DNA from 2 places in the Ewingella sp. C233 genome. Region 1 is predicted to be linked to the other one. Evidence: predicted binding sites of a transcription regulator. Region 1 holds the regulator's gene; the other holds the start of a gene.
The links. Region 1 encodes Fur, which represses iron uptake genes when iron is present. Its sites were predicted from a motif close to ATAATAATGAGAACNACTATCAA; they were not measured.
Positions count from the first base shown of each region.

Region 2: the regulator Fur is predicted to act here: its motif matches at 1,443-1,465, upstream of fes (enterochelin esterase).

Region 1 covers NZ_JBUZRI010000001.1:2,402,275-2,412,282, reverse strand. The annotation lists gene nagE (N-acetylglucosamine-specific PTS transporter subunit IIBC) at 1-188, shown strand, start outside; gene glnS (glutamine--tRNA ligase) at 371-2,041, shown strand; gene chiP (chitoporin ChiP) at 2,511-3,992, shown strand; gene chiQ (ChiQ/YbfN family lipoprotein) at 4,034-4,384, shown strand; gene ACZRKO_RS10885 (beta-N-acetylhexosaminidase) at 4,398-7,079, shown strand; gene fur (ferric iron uptake transcriptional regulator) at 7,230-7,685, opposite strand; gene fldA (flavodoxin FldA) at 7,995-8,522, opposite strand; gene ACZRKO_RS10870 (methyl-accepting chemotaxis protein) at 8,952-10,008, shown strand, end outside.
Region 2 covers NZ_JBUZRI010000001.1:2,598,514-2,608,521, reverse strand. The annotation lists gene ACZRKO_RS11780 (TonB-dependent siderophore receptor) at 1-1,294, opposite strand, end outside; gene fes (enterochelin esterase) at 1,581-2,921, shown strand; gene ACZRKO_RS11770 (MbtH family protein) at 2,908-3,150, shown strand; gene ACZRKO_RS11765 (amino acid adenylation domain-containing protein) at 3,191-7,096, shown strand; gene ACZRKO_RS11760 (ATP-binding cassette domain-containing protein) at 7,100-7,918, opposite strand; gene fepG (iron-enterobactin ABC transporter permease) at 7,915-8,901, opposite strand; gene fepD (Fe(3+)-siderophore ABC transporter permease) at 8,946-10,008, opposite strand, start outside.

The sequences.
Region 1 (10,008 bases):
AGGGCGCAACGGTGAAAGCCGGTCAGCCTGTACTTGAATTGGATCTGGACTTCCTGAACGCCAACGCCCGTTCAATGATTAGCCCGGTTGTGGTCAGTAATATTGACGACTATTCAGGCGTTGCTTCACTGGCGACTGGCTCAGTGGTGGCAGGTCAGACTAAGCTGTTCGACATCCAGGGCAAATAATTCCCTGTCTTGCAGAACTGTTTTGAAGCAAACCGCAGCGGGAAGAGAGCAATCTCTTCCCGTTTTTTTGTTTCAAATCCGGTTAAGCCCTATTTTCTGTAACTAACGGTTGTTTCCCGACGTGGCTTGTTGGAACATAAGCGGTTATCTGTAGAGCCAATGTCGCGTAGAGGAATTGCATAATGAGTGAGGCAGAAGCCCGCCCAACAAATTTTATCCGTCAGATTATCGATGAAGATCTGGCGTCAGGGAAACACAACACGGTCCATACCCGTTTTCCTCCTGAGCCAAATGGTTATTTGCATATCGGCCATGCGAAGTCTATCTGCCTGAATTTCGGTATTGCGCAAGACTATCAGGGGCAATGCAACCTGCGTTTTGACGATACCAACCCGGCTAAAGAAGATATTGAATTCGTTGAGTCCATCAAGCATGACGTGCAGTGGCTAGGTTTCCAGTGGAGCGGAGAGATTCAGTACTCTTCCAACTACTTTGATCAGTTACATGACTATGCGCTGGAACTTATCAACAAAGGCCTGGCCTACGTTGACGAACTGTCACCGGATCAGATCCGTGAATACCGCGGTTCGCTGACGGCACCGGGCAAAAACAGCCCGTATCGAGATCGCAGTGTGGAAGAGAACATCGCACTGTTTGCCAAAATGCGTAACGGTGAATTTGCCGAAGGTGCTGCGTGCCTGCGCGCTAAAATCGACATGGCGTCGCCGTTCTTCGTCATGCGTGACCCGGTTATCTACCGTATTAAATTTGCCCATCATCACCAGACGGCCGACAAATGGTGCATCTACCCGATGTACGATTTCACCCATTGCATTTCCGATGCGCTGGAAGGGATCACCCATTCGCTCTGTACGCTGGAATTCCAGGACAACCGCCGTCTGTATGACTGGGTACTGGATAACATCACCATCCCTTGCCACCCGCGTCAGTACGAGTTCTCCCGTCTGAATCTCGAATACGCCATCATGTCCAAGCGTAAGCTGCAATTGCTGGTGTCTGAGAACGTTGTAGAGAGCTGGGATGACCCGCGTATGCCAACGGTGTCAGGTTTGCGTCGTCGTGGCTACAGCGCCGCGTCTATCCGCGAATTCTGCCGTCGTATCGGTGTAACGAAACAGGACAACAACGTCGAGATGATGGCGCTGGAATCCTGTATCCGTGATGACCTCAATGAAAATGCGCCGCGGGCGATGGCCGTGATCAATCCGGTGAAAGTCGTGATTGAGAACTTCACCGGCGATGCGGTGCAAATGGTCAAAATGCCTAACCATCCGAACAAACCGGAAATGGGTAGCCGTGACGTTCCGTTTACCCGGGAGATTTACATCGATCAGGCTGACTTCCGCGAAGAAGCGAATAAGCAGTACAAACGTCTGGTGCTGGGTAAAGAAGTGCGTCTGCGTAATGCGTTTGTGATTAAAGCTGAGCGCGTTGAAAAAGATGCCGATGGCAATATTACGACCATTTTCTGTAGCTATGATGTTGATACATTGAGCAAAGATCCTGCCGATGGCCGCAAGGTTAAAGGTGTTATCCACTGGGTTTCAGCGACAGAAGGCAAACCGGCTGAATTCCGCCTGTATGACCGTCTGTTCAGCGTAGCGAACCCGGCACAGGCAGAAGATTTCCTGACGACAATCAATCCGGAATCTCTGGTCATTGCGCAGGGCTTTGTTGAGCCTGGTTTGGGTGACGCTCAGCCTGAAGTGAGTTTCCAGTTCGAACGTGAAGGTTATTTCTGTGCTGATAACCGCTATTCCAGCGCTGACCATTTGGTGTTTAACCGCACCGTAGGTCTGCGTGATACCTGGGAAAGCAAACCTGCTGTTTGATTACTCTCTGTGATCACCGTACGAAAAAAACGCAGCTACGGCTGCGTTTTTTTCGTTGAAATTCTGCCTGTGCGTTCTGTTTTATCTGCAATGATTGGATGATAAAAAGCAAAATTATAATTTTCCACGCGAATTAATACCGTTTAAACCTCTTCTGTAGAAATGCTCTCATTTTCGATATATTTCAGTAAAAGGCGCTTTAATGACGTCGATTTGAAGTTATCTATCTGATTTAATTAATTTACCTCTCCTTGTTTTGCATGTTTTAGCTGTTTTCTTAATCTGTAACAGAAATACACATTTATGTGCACTTTGTCATGTTTCAGATATTAATCTTAAATTACCGATTGATAATTCGCGTCGCGAAAAATAGTCTTAACCTTGCTTCTTGTACCGGTTTCGCTGATTGGCGTCCGGTCTGTTACCCGTTTGGGTTTGCGTTAACTTTACATGTCAAAGAGGATTTACTATGTCTAAGCACCTTAACGGGGGCAGGGCTGCGGCTGGCCTGAACCCGCCAGCCAGAATAAAACCTGTCGCCTTAGCACTTGCCGGTACGTTACTTGGCGGCGGTATGATGGCCACGCCTGACGTGCAGGCTGCGGGCTTTATTGATGATTCAACGCTCACCGGTGGCGTCTACTACTGGCAGCGCGAACGCGACCGTAAAGACCTGAATAAAACCAAAGAAGAAACCCGTCCCGACGGCAGCAAAGTGACGGTGAACAACCCCGATTACAATAAGTACGCCACTAATCTTTCACACTCCACGGCTAACCTGAATCTGGACTTCTCCTCCGGCTATGCCTGGGACATGTTTGGGCTCGACATCGCAGCGTTTACCGCCGTTGAATTAGCTGAGGCCAGTGACAGCGGTCATCCGAACGAAATTGCATTTTCCTCCAGCAACCACGCTTATAACGAAGATTACTCCGGTGATAAAGGCGGCGTCAGCCTGTATAAAGCGGCAGGTAAATTTAAATATGGCGACTTTTGGGGCCACGCCGGTTATATCCAGCCGACAGGACAAACGCTGATTGCGCCACACTGGAGCTTTATGCCAGGTACCTATCGCGGTGCTGAAGCCGGTTACAAGCATGATTTCGGCGAACCAGGTGAGCTGAGTTTCTCCTATATGTGGGCGGACAAATACAAGTCACCATGGCATCTGGAGATGGATGATTTCCGTCAGAACGATAAAACAACCGGCGTCTCTTACATCCACTCCCTCGGCGCCAAATATGATTTCAAAAATGATGTCGTACTGGAAGCGGCTTACGGCCAGGCTGAAAGCTACGTCGATCAATACTTCGCTAAAGCCTCTTATAAAATGGAATTGGCGGGTAACCCGCTGACCACCAGCTACCAGTTCTACGGTGCGGAAGACCGCATCAACAACCAGAACGATCCGAACAGTCTGTATGACGGTCTGGCGTGGTTGCAGGCGCTGACTTTCGGCTACACCACCGGTCAGTTTAACTGGCGCCTGGAAGGGACGATGGTCAAGGCTGATGGTAATCAGGGCTACTTCCTGCAACGCATGACACCAACCTATTCCTCCTCTAATGGACGCCTTGATGTGTGGTGGGATAACCGCTCAGACTTCAACGCCAACGGCGAGAAAGCCGTCTATGCCGGTGTGCTTTACGACCTGGCTAAGTGGGATCTTCCTGGTCTGGCCGTCGGCGGTTCCTACGTCTACGCCTGGGATGCCAAACCTAGCAGCAACCCGATGTATGACCAAAGCCAACGCCTGAAAGAGAGCGCCTGGAGTCTGGATGGCCTGTACACCATTCAGGAAGGTCGTGCCAAAGGCACCTTATTCAAACTGCACTACACGCAATACGACAACCATTCCGACATCCCAAGCTGGGGCGGCGGTTACGGCAATATCTTCCAGGATGAGAAAGACGTGAAGTTTATCGTCATCGCTCCGTTCACTATCTTCTGAGGCCCGCTGTCGTGATGAAAAATACTATGAAAATGAAATCAATCAAAAATGGTTTGTTTATGTTGGCTGCGGTCGCGGTACTGAGCGCTTGTGCGGATCCGTCAGCTTCTGCAGAAAAAGCGGAAAAAGCAAAATTACGCCAGTCGTACAGTAACTGTATTAACACCGCAGATGGTGCACCGGACAAACTCGCCACCTGCCAGGCGATACTTGAACAGCTAAAAACCATCAAAGAGCATCAAGCCTTTGCTGAGAAAGAAACCGTTCGCGTCGTGGATTACCAGCGTTGCCTGACTGCACGTAAGACCGGTGATGGCCAAGCCTATGCGCAAGATTGCGGAAAAATCTGGCAGGAAATCAGAGCGAACAATTCGCCTGCGCCAACAAATTAAGGATGATGCTGAGATGGGGAAATTAAAAATAAAAGCGCTGGCTGTCGCCACCCTGATGGGGGGCATGCTTGGCGGAGCCGGCAGTGCGATGGCTGACCAAAAGCTGGTGGATCAACTTAGCCAGTTAAAAGTGAACTATGCGCTGCAGGATAATCAGGCCGGAGAGCATGGGACCCATTGCAGCGTGCTGGGTGCCGACTGGGCATCTTGTAATACGGCCACCATCACGCTGACCAACGCCGGTCAGGAGATCAAAGCCAAAGACTGGGCGATCTATTTCCATAACGTGCGCCGCATTTTAAAAGTGGATAACGATCAGTTCACGATCACGCGCATCACCGGTGATCTGCACAAACTTGAACCGACCGATAAGTTTACCGGTTTTGCGGCCAATCAGACCGTCACCATTCCGATTGTCGGTGAATACTGGCAGCTGTTCGAAAGTGACCTGATCCCGCGCTGGTATGCGACTTCCGGCAATGCTCAGCCAAAAGTGCTGACCAATACCGATACCGAAGATTTACATCAGTTTATTACGCCGTTTAAAGGCGATCAGTGGAAACGTACCTCCACCGATAACAACGTGCTGATGACACCTGCCAGCCGTTTTGTGAAGAACGAAACGCTGGCAGTATTACCGGCTGCAACGCTGCGCGGGCAGATAGTGCCCACGCCGCTGGAAGTTAAGATCCATGCCGGTGATGTTGACCTCGCCAAAGGTGTCGCGTTGGATCTCACCGCGCTGGAAAAACCGGCGGCCGATGCGGTCATCAAACGCTTCAACCTGTTGGGTATTGCTGAAAATCCGTCGGGATACCCGATTCATACGCAAATTTCTAAGGCTAAGTTTGCCGGGAAACAGGCTGTTTCTGGTGCGTATATTCTGAATGTCGGCAAGAAAGGCGCTGAAATAACGGGTTATGATCAGGCAGGGGTATTTTATGGTCTGCAATCGATCCTGAGTTTGGTACCGTCTGACGGCAGCAAAAAAATTGCCCAGCTTGACGCCAAAGATGCACCGCGCTTTGATTACCGTGCGATTTTCCTCGACGTGGGGCGCAACTTCCACACCAAAGCGGCTGTATTACGCCTGCTGGATCAAATGTCGGCTTATAAGCTGAATACTTTCCACTTCCATCTCAGTGATGATGAAGGATGGCGTATCGAAATTCCGGGCCTGCCGGAGCTAACGGAAGTTGGCGGTAAGCGCTGTCACGACCTGACAGAAACGACATGCCTGTTACCGCAACTGGGTTCAGGGCCGGATAGCACCAATAACGGCAGCGGTTTCTTCTCGCGTCAGGATTATATCGACATCGTGAAGTACGCTAAGGCGCGCCAGATTGAGGTTATTCCTGAAATCGATATGCCAGCACACGCCCGTGCCGCTGTGATCTCGATGGAAGCGCGCTATAAAAAACTCATGGAAGAAGGTAAGGAGAAAGAGGCTAACGAGTTCCGCCTGCTGGACCCTACCGATACGTCTAACACCACCGGCGTACAGTTCTACGATCGTCACGGTTATCTGAACCCATGTCTGGATTCGTCAAAACGCTTTGTTGATAAAGTGATTGGCGAAATCGCTGGCATGCATAAAGCCGCTGGGCAGCCGTTAACCACCTGGCATTTTGGTGGCGATGAAGCCAAAAATATCTTCCTCGGCCCAGGCTATCAGGACAAAAATGGCAAAATCGAACCGGGTAAAGGCATTATTGATCTGAGCAAGCAGGACAAACCCTGGGCGCAATCCCAGGTTTGCCAGGCGATGGTAAAAGAGGGCAAAGTGCAGGACGTTGAGCACTTGCCAAGCTACTTCGCGGTTGAAGTCAGCAAGCTGGTGAATGCCCACGGTATTGAGAAAATGCAGGCCTGGCAGGATGGTCTGAAAGATGCCAAAGACGCTTCCTCGTTCGCGACTAAACGTACCGGTGTAAACTTCTGGGATACCCTCTACTGGGGCGGTTTTGACACAGCAAACGACTGGGCCAACAAAGGTTATGAAGTGGTTATTTCTAACCCGGACTACGTCTACTTCGATTTCCCGTATGAAGTGAATCCGCAGGAAAAAGGGTACTACTGGGGCACGCGTTTCAGTGACGAAGCTAAAGTGTTCAGCTTTGCGCCGGACAACCTGCCGCAGAACGCCGAAACCTCGGTTGACCGCGACGGCAACGCCTTCGAAGCGAAAAGCGATAAAGCGTGGCCAGGTGCTCACGGGATCTCCGCGCAGCTATGGAGCGAAGTGGTCCGCACCGATGATCGTATGGAGTACATGATCTATCCGCGTCTGCTGCCACTGGCTGAGCGCGCATGGCACCGTGCGGACTGGGAAATGGATTATAAAGCCGGGCGTGAATTCTCTGGTGGTAAAACGCATCACGTTAACACTGAGGCGCTGCATAAAGAGTGGCTGCTGTTCGCGAACCTGATGGGCCAGCGTGAATTGCCGAAGATGGATGCGGCCGGTGTCGCTTACCGTCTGCCGGTGCCGGGAGCCCGCGTTGCGGGAGGGAAACTGGAGGCCAACGTTTCGCTGCCGGGGCTGGCTATTGAGTATTCACTGGATGGCGGCAAGCAGTGGCAGCGTTACGATGACGCACAAAAACCACAGGTCAGCGGCGATGTTTGGGTTCGCTCCGCGTCCGCCGACGGCAAACGTTTCAGCCGTGCTGAACACGTTGACGGCAAAGTCTGACACTGAATCTCTGCCTTATCAGACCCCGGCTTGCCGGGGTTTTTTTATGTCTGCGGTAATGGTGACATGAAACCGCAGGCATAAAAAAACCGCTTTTCAGCGGTTAATGGATGTTCTGCATGACAGAACGCATGACGGCAAAATTCTGGCTTACAGCGCAGGTTTATCGTTATGCAGGTTTTCGTCTTCGCGGCAGTCACCCAGTTCGCAGTGGCCGTAAAGATAAAGACTGTGGTTGGTCAGTTTGATGCCATGTCTCTTGGCAATTTCGCGCTGACGTCCTTCGATGTACTCATCACGGAATTCGATCACACGGCCACAATCCAGGCAGATCAGGTGATCATGGTGATGTTGCTGGGTCAGTTCGAAAACAGATTTTCCCCCTTCGAAGTTGTGACGGGTCACGATCCCGGCATCATCAAACTGGTTCAGTACGCGGTAAACCGTCGCAAGACCAATTTCTTCACCCATATCAATCAGTTGCTTGTATAAATCTTCCGCACTGACGTGATGACCTTCCGGCGCTTGCAGCACTTCCAGGATCTTAAGTCGCGGAAGCGTGACTTTTAAGCCAGCTTTCTTCAGTGCGGTATTGTTGTCAGTCATGCGGATTCAGTCCTGTTACTATGGTAATCACGTTGAGGCATGAAGCCTGTGATGGCGGTTCATGATGAAACGGTAGTCTGTTAACAAAGATCGCATCTTTCATTGCCATAGCGAAAAGATCGCAACGGCTTGATCAATAGAAAAAACACCTAAACTTAGTGTACCTTGATACCGAAGAAAGTTACAATTTTGTAGCGGTTAAATTGTTAATTTCAGTAATAGTTTGGCCCTTTCAATGGAGAATCAATCACTCAGGAGCGGTATCCTGTCGTTCGATCATTTCGCCAGTTCGTCAGGGCCAATTCAGGCTTAGCCAATAATCTCTGCCAAACTCAACTCTGCTGAAATCTGCTTAACCCAGCCATCCACACGTTCGTTGGTCAGTTCAGGTTGACGATCTTCGTCAATGGCCAGACCGATGAAATGTTTGTCATCAGCCAGACCTTTAGAAGCTTCGAAGTGGTAACCGGCCGTTGGCCAGTGACCGACGATCACCGCGCCGCGTGGCTCGATGATGTCACGCACGGTGCCCATCGCGTCACAGAAATACTCGGCATAATCTTCCTGGTCACCACAGCCAAACAGAGCAACCAGCTTACCTTCGAAATCTATCTCTTCCAGCGTTGGGAAAAAGTCGTCCCAGTCACACTGTGCTTCACCGTAATACCAGGTAGGAATGCCGATCAGCAAAATATCGAATTTTTCCAGATCCTCTTTGCTGCTTTTGGCGATGTCATGTATCTCGGCAACGTCTTTACCCAGCTGCTTTTGGATCATTTTAGCGATGTTTTCGGTGTTACCTGTATCGGATCCAAAGAAGATTCCTACTACGGCCATAAGATTTCTAACCTCTTGTTCTCAATGAAGTGCTCTGCATAGCAGGCAGTAATGCTGCAGATAATAGCAAACTCGCCGCCTGGAGAATATGCCTGTGCATCCCAGTACGGATCGGACAATAAGTCTATCGGGCATTAATGCGAAGCGTTATCGCCTTCGTGTGTTTTATGCCCTTTGTAGGGATATAAGCCTTGTCCCTGCTGGAAATCTGGTTATTCGCAATTGTGAAATAATTTCACCTTGGTCCTAAATTTTACTCATGTAGCGCCGATAGAAGATGCGAGAGGAATCTCAACATAATAAAGAAATCGATGCCCGGAGAGGTGTTCAACCATGTCCCGGGCTGATGCCAGACGGTGATCTGTTTGATTCTCTGCATCCCCGTTAATCTCATAAAAAGAAACGTAAACGTTTCACGAGAGGCACATTGTGCAATTTTTGAAAAACATTACCATCAGGAAAGCGATGTTAGGGATCCTTGGCGTTTTTTGCGTCATGTGGGCTTGCGTTGCGATCTACACCATTTCTTCACTTAACTCACTGACCAAAAATGCTGAAATTAACGTCGCCTTAGTCAATGATCTGACACTGGTACATAAAGGCAGCGACCAGTATTTCCGTTCACAAACCCGTCTGACCCGTGCGATGGCTATGCTTCAGGATGATCCGACGAAAGGCCCTGAAATCTTCGACAGCGCAAAACTGGCGCTGATGAACATGACTCAGGCGCTGGCAGCGTTTAAAAACACGGCCCATCCGGGGCTGGATGATGCGGTGGTACAGGAGCTGGTCACTGACTGGTCTGCATTGGCAGAGCAGGGCGCGACGCCACTGTTTAATGCCGCCCGCAGTAAAAACGTTGAGGCATACAAGCAGATTTCCAATGTGTCGGTGGTTCCTCTGAGCGTCAAATTTGGTGCCTCAGTTGAGAAGGTCAATGGTCTGATCGCCAGTGCGCTACAGAAATCGGAACAGGAATCCAGCCGCCTGACCCGGATGAGCAAAATCATCCTGTTAGTCGCGTTTGGTCTGGGCATTGTGATCCTCTTCCTAACCGATCGCTATCTGGTCTGGGGACTGGTCAATCCGCTGAACAAGATCCGCGACCAGTTTGCGGTCATTGCCCGGGGTGACCTGACGCATGATCTGGAAGAGTTCGGCAAGAACTGCGCCGGAAAACTCATCCCGCTGCTCAACGCCATGCAAGGCAGCCTGATCAATACCGTGCAAACTATCCGTAACTGTACCAATAACATTTATCAGGGAGCGTCCGAAATTTCTGCAGGAAACAACGATCTCTCCTCGCGCACCGAGCAACAAGCTTCCGCTCTCGAAGAGACGGCGGCCAGCATGGAGCAACTCACCGCGACCGTGAAACATAATGCCGACAACGCCCATCACGCCAGCCAACTGGTGGTGGAAGCCTCTGCCACGGCCCGTAAAGGCGGCAACATCGTGGCCGATGTGGTCAGTACCATGAAAGAGA
Region 2 (10,008 bases), 200 kb from region 1:
TGCCGGCGATATTCCCGCCCATCATGCTCTGAGTATTGGAAGACGGATCCTTCATTTTTTGCTGATTCCACTCGGTGCCGAAAGTGGCAGTTTGCGGCACCAGCAACTCGAAAGGCACACTCATTTCACTGTGCAACAGCACGTCATTGAGGGTGGTGGTGTTGAAGCCGGTGTCCGCGAAAATCCCTTCGGTACCGCCCGCCAGCCCTTCGTTCATGCGCGAGTTTTTGGTTTTCTCGTACTGCACATAGTGGGTGGTACTGATGCCGTTGTCCCATGCACCGCGATAATTCAGTGAGTAGGCCTGACGGTAAATACGGTTGGTCTCGTCGCCATACATGCTTTTCACCAAATCGCTGGTGTTGGTGTTTTGTGTGTCACCGGCATACAGGTTGCCCTGACGTCCGCCGGAGGCTTCAAACTCCAGCGACTGCATCGGCGCAAAATCCCAGCGCAGCAGGCCATCGATATTTTTATCAATCACCCCTTCACGGCCCGCAGGCAGGGTATCGGCGTAAGCGCCGGTGCGTAAAGACTGATGCCCCTGGTTGATGTCCTGCGCGTCAGCCTGCGTTTTGCTGTAGCCGCCAAACAAGCGGAAGCTGAACTGGTCGCCGAGCGGGCCGGAGAGGCTGAAGTCGGTGCGTTTGGTCGAGCCTTCCGAATTATGCTCCGGCGCGTTCATGTAGGTATTCCATGAACCGTGCAGCTCTTTAGTGTCGCGCTTGGTGATGATATTGACCACACCACCCGCCGCGCCGTTGCCGTAACGGGCTGCCGCCGGGCCACGGATCACTTCGATCCGTTCGATCATTTCCGGTGGTACCCAGGCGGTATCGCCACGGGTATCACGCTCGCCACGCCAGCCCTGACGCACCGAGTTACGGCTGCTGACCGGCAGGCCATCAATCAGGATCAGGGTGTTTTCCGGGCCCATACCGCGGATATCAATCTGGCGGTTGTTGCCGCGCTGGCCGCTGGTCGAGTTGCCGGTGAGGTTGACGCCGGGCATGGTGCGGATCAGTTCATTAATATCGCGGGCCGGAGGGCGTTTTTTGATCTCTTCAGCGGTAATGGTCGACACGCCAGGTGCTTGCAGGTTCTGCTGCGCGGCAGTGACCATAATGGTATCGCCGTCGGCATCTTGGGTTTCGCTGCTGTCGGGTTGTTCTGACGTGGACTCAGCCGTTACAGGGCGGGCCGTCGCGGCGCTGAGTGGTGTTGAGAATGTGGTGGCCCCGAGGCCCAATCCAAGAAGCGTCGCTAAAGAGTAGCGGGACAATTTGCTGTTCATTTTCATTCCTGATCCGGTTTCCCTCCCTCAACCACTGGATTGCGCAGGCGGCACTAAGAGCAATAAAACGCCAGCAGCGGGATGGCCGGTTGTCATGTTGTATGTGTGTGGTCAAAAGGTGCCCAACCCTATGGGCAGACACACACTATTGCAAATGAAAACAATTATCAATACCATTCTCTTTATCGTCTGTCGCATTTTAAAAAATAACCTGATCATGTAACTCGTTATAAATAATGAGGTTATTGATATGTTAAATAAATCAACCACAGAGTGAGTAGGGATGTTGAAAATGGAACCAGAGTCAGAAAGTGGCACGCTTCTGTCAAGCCAGCACGCAGGCAGCAATGGCTGGTGGCTGGACATCGCACGACGGGGAACGCCATGGATTGAACCCTCAGGGCAGGGCAACTGGAAGGTCACTTTCTTCTGGCGTGACCCGCAAGGCAGCGAATTCACCTCCGTGTGTCAGTGTGTGTGGATCAACATTACCGGCAAAACTGACCACCATCAGCCCAGGCCTCCGCAGAGTCTGCAACGTCTTAGCGGCACCGACGTCTGGTTCTGGCAAACTGAGATGGAAGCAGGCTGGCGCGGCAGTTACAGCTTTATGCCCGCCACAGAAAACCGGCCATTCGCGCCGCCCTCATACGACCCTCACGCCAACATGATGGCGCTGCGCCACTGGTGGCGTGACCGCTTTGTCACGGCGACGCACGACATCCTCAATGCGCACCGCAGCTGGTCCGGCGGGCGCGGGCACCGCGTCAGCGGGCTGCATATGCCGGACGCACCGCCGCAAGCCGCCTGGAAGGATTTCGACAACTTCGCCACCGGCTGTGGCCGTTGTATGCCTGCGCCGCCCACCTTCCTGCAAAAACACCAGTGGCACAGCCCGCGCCTGGGTAACAGCCGCACGGTGTGGGTCTGTACCACCGGCGAAGATGATCCGGCTTCGCGTCCTCTGGCTATTTTGCTCGACGGCCAGTTCTGGTCGCAGCAGATGACGGTCTGGGAGCCGCTGCATCAGTTGACCGAACAGGGACAACTGCCCGAGGCGGTTTATCTGCTGATTGACGTGATCGACACCGAACACCGCAGCCGTGAGCTGACCTGCAATGCCGACTTCTGGCTGGCGGTGCAGGAAGAACTCCTGCCGCAGCTGCGCAGCTGGGCGCCTTTCCGGGATTCGCCTGACACCACTGTCGTTGCCGGGCAAAGCTTTGGCGGTCTTTCCTCCCTCTACGCCTGTCTGCACTGGCCGCAAACTTTTGGCTGCGCGCTCAGCCAGTCAGGATCATTCTGGTGGCCGCAGCGCGGGCCGTCTGAGGAGGACTCCGGCTGGCTGTTGCGCCAGATAGCGCAGGGTGTCGGGCAGGCGTCGCCGCTGAAAATCTATATGGAAGCAGGCGTGCATGAGCATTTGATCCACCGGGTGAATGGCGAACTGAGGGAGCTATTACAGGCGTCGCCGCATCGGGTGCATTACCGCGCCGTGGCCGGCGGACACGACGCGCTATGCTGGCGCGGCGGGTTGATGAACGGACTGGAGATGCTGTGGTCGCCGCACTTTGTTGCCAACACGCAGGTCGGTGAAACCGAAGGAGCTCTCGATGGAAAGCCTTAACCCGTTTGATGATGAAAACGCCGTCTGCTGCGTACTGATTAACGACGAACAGCAGTACAGCCTGTGGCCGGAAAACCTCACCGTTCCCGCCGGATGGCGCGTGATGTTCGGCCCGACAGCCCGCAGCGGCTGTAACCACTGGCTGGACGAAAACTGGCGCGATATGCGCCCGCACTCCCTGCGCCAGTACGATGCAGCCTCACCCGAACAGGAGCCAACCGGTGTCTGAAACTTCTCTTTTACCCGCTACTTCGCAGACCGCTTTGGCTATGCCGCTGGTAGCCGCGCAGCCTGGCATCTGGATGGCAGACCAGCTCTCGCCGCACGGCAATGCTTACACCGTTGCCCACTATATTGAGATCAACGGACCGCTCGATGCGCATTACATGACGCAGGCCATTATTCAGGGGCTGAGCGAAGCCGACACCGTTTCTATGCGCTTTGAGGAGCGTGACGGCATCGCACTGCAAACGCCGTGCGCGTTAGCATCAGACTTTCAGCCAGAGTGTGTGGATCTGCGTCAGTCGGCCGACCCGGAACAGGCCGCGCTGACCTTAATGCGCCAGGATCTGGCGGCGGAGCTGCGTATTCTCAGCAGTCACACCCTGCACCGTCACGCGCTGATCCGCGTCAGTGACGCGCGCTGGTTCTGGTATCAGCGTTATCACCATATTCAGGTCGATGGCTTCAGCTTCACGGCGATTGCCCGCCGGATCGCCACACTTTATACCGCGCTGTGTCAGCAGAAAACGCCAGAACCCTCGCCGTTTGTGCCGTTTCGCGACGTGGTGGAAGAGGTCGGAAATTACCAGCAGGGCGCGGCGTTCGCCCGTGACGCCAAATTCTGGCGTGAAAAGGCTGCCACGTTGCCTGCTCCGGCGACGATTTGCCCGCAGCCGTTGGCCGGGCAGGTGCCGTCCGTGCGCCTTCACCGGCTCTCATGCGCCTGCGACGCAGCTCAGGTTGAGTCTCTGACCGCCACGCCGCAGGAACACGCGCTGACGGTCAGCGATATCGCCATCGCGCTGGTGGCATTATGGGTTTCACGCCTGAGCGGTCAGACCGATTTCTGCGGCGGTTTTATCTTCATGCGCCGAATGGGATCCGCCGCCCTGTGTGCCACGGGCCCGGTGATCAACGTGCTGCCCGTTGAGATGAACATCGACCCGGCCGCCACGCTGGCTCAGCTGGCCGTGCGTTTGCGTAACGAGCTGAAAAAAGTCCGCCGCCATCAGCGTTATGACGCCGAGCAGATCACCCGTGATCTGGGCATAGCGGGCGACGCCCGGCCCCTCTACGGCACGGTATTCAACTTTAAAATGTTCGACTACCAGATTGATTTTAACGGCGTGGCGGGCATCACCCATGACCTCGCCTCCGGTCCGGTGCGGGATCTTGAGATCGCCTTGCACATCGGTGAAGACGGTGCGCTGACCGTCGATCTTCAGGCCAACGCCGAACGCTATGATCGCGATGAACTGGAGGCGCATCTCCAGCGCCTGCCGTTGCTGTTGGGTCAGTTTGCCGCCAACGCCCGGCTGCCGGTCGGTGATGCGGATCTTCTGAGCGAAGCGGAGGATGAATTACTCGCGCGGGTCAACAGCACCGCCCATCCTGTGGTGAAAAGCACGCTCAGCCAGCAACTGGCACAGCAGGCCGAACGCACGCCGCACGCGCCTGCGCTGGCCGACGGAGAGCATCAGTTCAGCTACGCGCAAACCCGTCAGCAGGTCGCGGCACTGGCTCAGCAGCTGATTCAGCAAGGGGTAAAACGTGGCGATATCGTGGCCGTGGCACTGCCGCGCTCGGTGTTTCTGTCACTGGCGCTGATGGCGATTGTCGAGGTGGGCGCCGCCTATCTGCCGCTCGATACCGGCTACCCTGATGAGCGCCTGCGCATGATGCTGGAAGACGCCAGCCCGCGCCTGATTGTGACGCACCCCGACCAGCTTGCGCGTTTTGCCGGGCAGGGCCGCGTGCTGCTGGTGGATAAACCGTTCAGTGCAGTTTCGGCCCCAGAGATCCCGGTGAATGCCCCCACGCCTGAACACGCCGCGTACCTGATCTTCACCTCCGGTTCCACCGGCCGCCCTAAAGGCGTGGTGGTCGGACATCAGGCCATCGTCAACCGGTTGCTGTGGATGCAGGATCACTATCCGATAGGCAGCCATGACGTGGTGTTGCAGAAAACGCCGTGCAGCTTTGACGTCTCGGTCTGGGAGTTTTTCTGGCCGCTGATGGTGGGTGCCCGCTTAGTGATGGCACCGCCCGAAGCGCACCGTGATCCGCAACTTTTGCTGAACCTGATTGAACAACATCAGGTGACCACGCTGCACTTTGTACCCTCGATGCTGGCGGCGTTTGTCAGCGCGCTGGACACCCCGCAGGCCATCGCGCAGTGTGCTTCGCTCAAACAGGTATTTTGCAGCGGGGAAGCGCTACCCGCCGAACTTTGCCGCCTGTGGCAGCGTAAAACCGGCGTGCTACTGCACAATCTTTATGGCCCGACGGAAGCGGCGGTGGACGTCAGTTGGCACCCCGCCTGGGGCGACGCACTGGCAGCGGTGAAGGGGGCGAATGTGCCTATTGGCCTGCCGGTCTGGAACACGGGCCTGCGTATTCTCGACGCACGCTTACAGCCGGTACCGCCTGGTGTGGCGGGGGATCTTTACCTGACCGGCGACCAGCTAGCGCAAGGTTATCTGGGCCGCCCGGATCTCACCGCCAGCCGCTTTGTTGCGGATCCGTTCGGGCAGGGCGGGCGCATGTACCGTACCGGTGACGTAGCACGCTGGTTGCCTGACGGCGCGGTGGAATATCTGGGACGCAGTGACGATCAGCTGAAAATTCGTGGTCAGCGCATCGAACTGAGCGACATTGACCATGCGCTGCTCTCCTTACCCGGCGTACAGCAGGCGGTGACGAATGCCATGACGTTGGGCGCAGTCAGCAGTGACGCCACCGGCGGCGACGCACGCCAGCTGGTGGGGTATCTGGTTGCCCAGCCGGGTGTGGCGCTTGACGTCGACAGCCTGCGGGCCGCACTGGCGGAACGCCTGCCTGCGCATATGGTGCCGGTCGTGCTGATGACGCTCGAGGTGCTGCCGCTCAGCGCCAACGGTAAGCTCGACAGAAAAGCCTTGCCGCAGCCGCAAAGCGGAATGCCAATACAGGGGCGTGAGCCGCTGCCAGGGCTGGAGAACACTATCGCTGCGCTGTTTGGGCGCTTATTGCAGCGTGAACCGGTGTTTGCCGACGACGATTTCTTCGCGCTCGGCGGCCATTCGCTGCTGGCGATGCGTCTGGCGGCAGAGCTGCGTCGCGAGCTCGGTAAACCGGTGTCGGTCGGACAGGTGATGGTGGCCTCACGCGTCGAACAACTGGCGCAACTGCTGGCCGAAGAACGCACGCAGGAGGAGGCGGATCGCAGCGGTTTTGATGCTGTGCTGCCACTGCGCACCGGCAGCGGGCCGACCTTGTTCTGCCTGCATCCCGCTTCGGGTTTTGCGTGGCAGTTCAGCGTGTTGCCGCGTTATATCGACGAACATTGGTCGCTGGTTGGTATTCAGTCGCCGCACCCTGATGGCCCGCTGGCGCTCAGTCAGAATATGGAACAGGTGTGCGATGCCCATTTGCAAACCGTGCTCTCGGTGCAGCCGCACGGGCCTTACCATTTCATCGGTTATTCGCTCGGCGGCACGCTGGCGCAGGGCATTGCTGCCCGTTTACAGGCCAGAGGGGAAGAGGTGGCATTTCTCGGGCTGCTGGACACTTATCCGCCGGAGACCCAGAGCTGGGACGTGATGCTGGATGACAACGTGTTGCAGGAGATCCAGCGCGAACGCCAGCAGTTCCGCGCCGCCTCTGAACAGACGCTTGAGGGGGGACCGAGCGAAGCTCGCCAGACCATGTTCGACCATATTGAAGCCAACTATGCGGACTCGGTGCGGCTGCTGTCGGCGACGAAAACTGCGCGTTTCCACGGGCAGGCGACGCTGTTTGTCGCCCGTCAGACGTTACAGGAAGGAATGGATGTGCAGCAGACCTGGGCAGAATATGTCGATGCCTTGCAGGTTCACGAGCTGGACTGCGCGCATGTAGACATCGTCTCTCCGGCGTCATTCAACGTGCTGGGGCCGCTGCTGAACCGTGTATTGCGAACCTTAGCCGTTTAGCGCTCAGGCCGCTGGCGAAGGCTCTCTTCCCAGCGGCACCACCAGCGGCGTATGCGAAACCGGATCGTCAATGATCATACAGCGCAGCCCAAACACCTCTTCAATCAGCGCCGTAGTGACAATCTCGGCCGGTGGGCCTTCGGCGACAATCTTGCCGTCGCGCATGGCGATCAGGTGCGTGGCGTAGCGGCAGGCGTGGTTGAGATCATGCAGAACTACGACCAGCGTGCGGCCCAGATTGCGGTTCAGATCCTGCATTAATTCCAGTAAATCAATCTGATGGGTGATGTCGAGCCAGGTGGTTGGCTCATCGAGCAGCAGCAGTGGCGTTTGCTGCGCCAGTACCATGGCGATCCACACCCGCTGGCGCTGCCCGCCTGAAAGGGTATCTACGGCACGGTCCGCCAGTTCGCTGATGCCGGTCGCCTGCATGGCCTCGCTTACCGCCAGCCGGTCAGCCTCACTCCAGCGGCTGAACAGGCGCTGATGCGGGTAACGTCCGCGGCCGACTAAATCCTCGACCAGAATATCACCGGGCGCGACGGAGCTTTGCGGCAGCAGCCCGAGCTCACGCGCCACCTCTTTGGTGGCATAGTCGCTGATCTGCCGCCCGTTGAGCAGTACGCTGCCGGACTGTGGCGAAATCAGGCGGCTGAGCGTGCGCAACAACGTGGATTTTCCACAGGCGTTCGGGCCGATGATCACCGTTAATTCGCCGTGCGCAATAGCAAGGTTCAGCCCCTCAATGACCACTTTCTTGTCATAGCTCAGGGTCAGGTTTTCACCCCGAAGCGGGGCGGTATGGCGGGTGGTTGTCATCATTTTCTGCGTGACTCTCGAATTAATAATCCAATCAGGTAAATGCCGCCGAGGCTCACGGTCAGCACTCCTACCGGCAACTGATAGGGGAGGAACAGGCGTTGCGTAGCGACGTCGGCCGCCAGCAGCAGCAGTGAACCGGTCAGGCCTGCGATAAGCAGCGGCTGGGACTGATTAGGACATAACCGGCGGGCAATCTGCGGCGCAACCAGCGCGATAAAGGAGATTGGGCCGGCCACGGCGGTGGCGGCCGCCGTCAGCGCGACACCCGCCAGCATGAGCAGCAGCCTCGAACGTTCGACCGGCACGCCCAGCGCGCGGGCCATATCATCGCCCATCTCCAGCAAATGCATCCGCCGCGAGAGCAGCAGCGTAAGCCCCCACGCCAGAATAATCAGGCCGACGACGGGCAGGTTTTTGGCCCAGGTGATGCCATTCAGCGAACCCGCACTCCATAATCCGGCAGTCAGTGCCGACTCAAGCGAGGCAGAAATCACCAGCCAGGTATTGCCCGCCACCAGCAGCGCGCGCACGGCGATACCGACAATGATCAGGCGGAAGGTGTCGACGCCGTTGCGCCATGCCAGCAGATAGACCACCACGGCGGTGAGTAATCCGCCCGCCATTGCGCCAAAAGTAATACCGAGGATCGTGCTGTTAAACAGCACGATCGCCACCAATACGCCGCTGTAGGCACCGGTATTGAAGCCAATCACGTCAGGGCTGCCAAGCGGATTGCGCATCAGCGACTGAAAAATCGCCCCGCTGGCGGCCAGCGCCGCGCCCAAAATCAGCGCCATCGCCACGCGCGGCAGCCGCCACTGGGTGACGATGACTGTCAGATTATGCGGGCCTTCGCCGCGCAGGGCGTTGAGCACCTGCCATGGTGTGAGCGACAGCGTGCCACTGCCGAGGCCATAGACGGTCAGCACCGCGCACAGCAGGATAAGAATAAATATTGTGAGTATCTGGCGTGAAAAAGGCATGAATTTACGCGAACAAGGGGGCATAGAGGCGATTGTCGTCATCATCAACACCGCTTCATCAGGGCGCGGTTACGCACCAGAATAATCAGCACCGGCGCGCCGATAAACGCCGTCACGATGGAAACGCGCAGCTCACCCGGCACCAGGAGCCGCCCGGCGATGTCCGCCGTCAGCAGCAAAATGGGCGTCAGCACCAGTGTCCAGGGCAGCATCCAGCGTGGATCTGAACCGGCCAGATGGCGGGCGATGTGCGGCATAATCAGCCCGACAAAGGCAATCGGTCCCACCGCTGCGGTGGCGCTGCCGCACAGCAGGGTCACGGCTAGCAGACCGCAAAGCTGTGTGGGGACAATACGGGTACCGAGCGCGGTGGCCAGATCGCTTCCCATACTCAGAGTGTTCAGGGCGCGGGTCATCAGCAGTGCGAGAACCGCGCCGCTGATAATGGGTAAAGTCACGACGCGGATCACCTCCATACTGCGGATATCCAATGAACCAGCCTGCCAGAAACGCAGCTGATCAAACACCAGCGGATTGAGCAAAGCGAGGCCGGACGAGAAGCCCTCCAGCACGGCGCCAAGCGCCACACCGGCCAGCGTCAGGCGGATCGGACTGACTTTTCCGCCACCTATCGCGCCGATCAACGCCACCATCAGCGTTGCGACCAGTGAACCGGCGAAGGCGAACCACAGATACTGGCTGATATCGGTCGCACCAAAAAAGGTGATGCCCAGCACCACGGCAAAACCGGCACCGGCGTTAACGCCAAGAATACCGGGGTCAGCCAGCGGATTGCGGGTGAGGATCTGCATCAGCGCACCGGCCAGACCGAGCGCCACGCCCGCCAGCAGCCCGGCCAGCGTGCGCGGTAAACGTGCATCGCGCACGATCACGCAGTCGGGCAAGGGGCACTGACCTTGCAGGGCGGCCGTCACGGTGTTGAGCGGGATCGGCTTTGCACCCACGCTGAGACTCAGAAAAATAACCAGCGCCAGCACGGCAACGGCCAGCAACATAAATAGCGCGCGGCGCAGCCATGCCTGCGAAGGAACGCGTAGCGGCGGCTTTTCCCTCGGGAAAAACGTGGGGGATGGTTCCGTAAGAGGC